Regions from separate parts of the Lysinibacillus sp. A4 genome, predicted to be linked through region 1. Evidence: riboswitches for the same ligand, from Rfam matches in the RefSeq annotation. Region 1 holds a riboswitch; the other holds the start of a gene.
The links. A riboswitch is a leader RNA that binds a small molecule or an ion and turns the genes downstream of it on or off. The one in region 1 is predicted to bind FMN.
Positions count from the first base shown of each region.

Region 2: another riboswitch for FMN. It lies ahead of ribE (riboflavin synthase); the one in region 1 lies ahead of NY607_RS04780 (ECF transporter S component).

Region 1 is NZ_JANWTB010000002.1:148,348-150,759, forward strand. It holds gene NY607_RS04775 (sodium-dependent transporter) at 1-267, opposite strand, end outside; gene NY607_RS04780 (ECF transporter S component) at 470-1,057, opposite strand; FMN riboswitch at 1,272-1,457, opposite strand; gene NY607_RS04785 (RNA polymerase subunit sigma) at 1,601-2,412, opposite strand, start outside.
Region 2 is NZ_JANWTB010000001.1:656,018-658,429, forward strand. It holds gene ribH (6,7-dimethyl-8-ribityllumazine synthase) at 1-117, opposite strand, end outside; gene ribB (3,4-dihydroxy-2-butanone-4-phosphate synthase) at 133-762, opposite strand; gene ribE (riboflavin synthase) at 787-1,425, opposite strand; FMN riboswitch at 1,625-1,750, opposite strand; FMN riboswitch at 1,867-1,992, opposite strand; gene NY607_RS03655 (YibE/F family protein) at 2,214-2,412, shown strand, end outside.

The sequences.
Region 1 (2,412 bases):
CCAAGCCCAGCCTGGCTTAGTTGGGGCAATTTTTTTATACGCTGTTACAGCCTCGGATTGTGTACCACGTCCTAACACATACTCGGACAATAACATTGGTAGTCCTATTAACAAGGTAAATAACACAAAGATAAGGAAAAATGCTCCTCCACCACTTTGTCCCGTTACATAGGGAAGTTTCCAAATTGCTCCTAGTCCGATCGCCGCACCAGCTGATGCTAAAATAAAACCTAATTTACTAGACCACTGTCCTTTTTTTCCACTCATCTCTTCAAACTCCTCAAACATTCTAAACTCTTCTCTATTTTACATGAAAATATAGCTTTCGACTAGATTATACTTATAAAGTACTAGTTAGCTGTTTTACCCTATTACTTTTTTCTATATTTATTATTCTTCACACCTTTCTCTATCCATCATTCCTTCCACCAAAAAAACCTCAGGTATGTTCACCCGAGGTTAGTAAAAATTATTTTGTTATATAGATAGAACGCTGGCGGTCGATCCACTTGCGCATAGTAGTAAATAAAAACGCCATAATAGCCGTTAATAAAATACCTTTTACAATGTTAAATGGTAAAATCCCAGCGATAATCATTTTATAAAGTGAGTCACCTACAACAGGTTCCATTCCTAAGAAGTATGTGTACATCGGTAAAAATACAGCGTAGTTTAAAATACTCATGCCTACTGCCATTACGACTGTTCCTGTCGCTAAACCTCCAACAAGACCAGCAATTGTTTTAAAGCGATTAAAAATAAGGCTTACTGGCAAAATAAATAAAATACCTGTTGCAAAGTTGGCAATATGACCTACTGGCACACCTGTTGGCGTTCCAGAGAAAATCCAATCCAATACATTTTTAAATAATTCTACTAAAATACCAGCTACAGGCCCCATTGTGATGGCTGCTATTAATGCAGGCATATCACTAAAGTCGACTTCCAAGAATGCTGGAAATGGTGGAATTGGAAAATTAAAAAGCATTAATAAAAACGAAATACTGCTCAGCATGCCAATCGTAATAAACGATTGAAGTTTAACATTTTTCTTCATAGAAAACTCTCTCCTCTTTGCTGATTCAATCTCGCAAGAAGAAAGGTGACGATCTTTCAATGTTAGCACAAAAAACCCTTATGCATGAAGAGCACAAGGGAGAAAGGCATGACGAATAAGCGTCAATTTAAACTATTTTTGAGCACCGTTTAAAAAGCCATACAAAAAAGCGCTCGTTTATAGTTTATTTCATAACAATGAATGACGATCGTACCTCCATCTTCTCCCATCCAGACTTTAACTGTCGGCCTCGGAATCACACCAAGTCAGCCATGCAAATAAATTTGCACAGGTCGCGGGCTGAAGAGCGAAGCATAAACCATTCGAGTTAATGGAAACATTAACGGTTCACCACTCTATTACCGCCGGTCGGGATTTTCACCCTGCCCCGAAGATGAATCATATTATTTTATACTACAACCTTACTATAATTAATTATCAAGAAAAAGTAAACAGTTCTGCTTAAAAAAATCCGATTAGATTTGTATGTATTGTAAAAATGGAGCATTCCATGTTACAGGAATGCTCCATTTTTGATTCTGCCTAAGGCATATATTGTTTATTTGGCCCCACAGGCTTTGGCAAATAATTTTTTAAATCGAATCCTTCCCAACTTTCTTGGACCACATTATCTAAGCGTAATTGTTGGTCAAAGCTAGCAGCAGTTAACATCATCGCTTCAATCAATTGGGTAGCGCGAATTGGCTCCATCGATGCTAAATCTAAGGGAATGTCGAATGTTACGACTACACCTTCCGCTTCCTCTTTCACGGTATATGTTACGTTTTCAGGAACCACTGTTACATAAACATCATCATTTTTGTTTTTCATTAGTGTAAGTGCTTCTGTAACATTAGCAAATGTTTGACGGAAATCTGGTGACAGATATTCTGCCCCATTCTCATCTTGGTATAAGTAATAATTAAAATGCTTGGCGTTTGTTAATGACATGGCTTGACTTGGCTCACCCTCTTGAGAAAACTCATAAGGTGTGCCATCTTCATTTTGAATCTCAACTTCCGTATATTCAGAATCCGAGAAGGTATCCTCTAAAGTCCCTTTGTACTCATTAACGGTAGCTGATGCAATATCATAGTCATTGTCCTTTGGTAAAACGTGGACAAGCTTGTCTTCCTTCTCCTTCAGTTCACCTTTAAATGGATGATAATCCGTAAACCCTTTGGCTTCTTCATCTATTTGAGGAGCATATTTTTCATACATCTGTAAGGTAGAAGGTTTTTCTGTTCCAAAATCAGTTGCTACACGCTCATTTGGTATCACATATGTCATTGGAACACTTTCTGCATCGCGTCCTGCCAAACCAATACGAAATACGACAGCATCTTTCACATCTT
Region 2 (2,412 bases), on a different contig from region 1:
TAAACCATCCATTGCCCCATCCAATAATTTGCTAGTAATAAACTCATTAAAACGACCCACTACTACTGCAATTTTCAAATCCGTTCCAATTAATTGTGCTTCAAATGTTTGACCCATTGTTCCTTCTCCTTTTTACATAGAAATTTTAGTTTTATTAGTGGATAATTGTTGACGATAAGCAACCAATGCTTCTATCGAGATCATTTTTAAGCCATGATGTGCAGCGTAATTTGTTAGTTCTTCAAACCGAAGCATGTGCCCATCATCACCCATAATTTCGCAAATAACACCTGCAGGTACGCTATGACAAAGCTTCGCTAGATCAATAGTGGCCTCCGTGTGTCCTCTCCGTTCCAGCACGCCTTGCTCTTTCGCAATCAACGGAAAAATATGGCCTGGTCGACGAAAATCAGTCGGCTTAGCTTGCTTTTCTACCATCCTTTGTATCGTTAGCGCACGCTCAAAGGCGCTAATCCCTGTCGTTGTTTCTACATGATCGATACTTACCGTAAATGCGGTTTGATGGTTATCTGTATTGTGCTGAACCATTGGATATAAATCTAGCTTTTGTGCAAGCTGCTGTGAAATCGGCGTACAAATTAAACCTCTACCATTGGTTGCCATAAAGTTGATTGTTGCTGGTGTGATGAATTCAGCGAGTGCCAGAAGATCTCCTTCATTTTCTCGATCCTCATCATCAACCACCACAATCATATTGCCCTGCCTTAAATCCTCTATGGCTTCTTCAATTGAATGTAGCACGATGATCAACTCCTATTCTGTGATTTAAAAACCATGTTGTGCTAAATAATCTCTTGTAATAGCTGGCGTTGTTTGCCCCTTTTTTAATTGCCCTATAATGTATTTTCCAACTAAATCGGTTTCGATATTAACGATTGCTCCAACCCTCTTCATACCTAAAACGGTTTCTTTGTAAGTATGAGGAATAAGTGAAATTGTGACACTCTTGGCTTCAACATGAAAAAGGGTTAAGCTTGTGCCATCAATTGTTATGGAACCCTTTGGAATACAGAAGTTGGTTAGTTCCTCTGACAATTCGATATCAATATAAACGGCGTTTGCTACTGGACGTTTTCGCAAAATTTTGCCGACTCCATCAACATGACCAGCAACAAAATGGCCACCAAATTGCCCATTAGCAGGCATGGCACGCTCCAAATTAACAGAATCACCTATTGCCAGCTGCTGTAGATTTGTTGCTTTGACTGTTTCAGGCATAACATCCATCGTAAGCTGCTGTTGTGTGAAATTTGTCACCGTTAAACAAACTCCATTGACCGCTATACTGTCACCAAGCTTGACATCCTCTGTTATCTTGGCTGATTGCACCGTAATTTTCATACTGTCCCGATCGCTTTGCACGGCTTTTATGATACCAATATCCTCTACAAGTCCTGTAAACATTCCATCACCTACTCTACTTTATTAGCACTTCTATCCTTTACTTTTAAAGTTGTTCCACCTGTTTTTGTGCCTTATCCTTCTCCCTTCTCTCGTTAGCAATAAAAAATAAAAACCCCTTTACATCAAAGGGGTTTTGGGAGTATAAGACATCAACAAATAAGCCTATTTGAAAACAATTTTTTCATAGACTGTCATCTCATTCGTTCTTCTCCCATCCAGACTATCACTGTCGGTTTTGGATTTGCACCAAATCAGCTTGCGCTCACGGACTTTGAATTGCTTCATCACCGCCGATTGGGAATTTCACCCTACCCCGAAGAACATCTTCTATTCGATTGTAGCTAAATAAAAAAACTTCCCACAAGATGATTGGGAAGATTTGTAGTAAATGCATAGTCAAATAAACCTTCTAAATTAGAATCAATTTAAAAAGTTCGCATTTTTACCCTTCTCCCATCCAGACTGTAACTGTCGGTTTTGGATTTGCACCAAATCAGCTTGCGCTCACGGACTTTGAATTGCTTCATCACCGCCGATCGGGAATTTCACCCTACCCCGAAGAATATTTTTATTTAGCTAGTCTTACGATAACACTATTTTATTATATTATCCATCCTTCTTTTTAAATTTTTTTCGAAGCATAAATTTTAAACAGCTCTGACGAGACTTGAAAAATGTAAAAGATGTTAATAAAATGATGTCATTTAACCTGTTTATGGAACTTCTTAATCAACAAAACGTTCCTTTACAAGTGACTATTCAGTCTAGGCCGTTTGGAGGTCATTAATTTGACATTTTTAAAAAATATACCTTTTAAACAAGCTGTTTTCTATGCCCTATTAGCACTCTGTTGTGGGGTTTCGATTGTTTTCGTAAGTCATAACGAACAATTTTATGATCGACCGATAGCAGAAATAACGCAAGTGGATGTAATAGAATCAGAACCGATGACAGATATGTATGAAAATGAGGATTTTTTGTTTACAC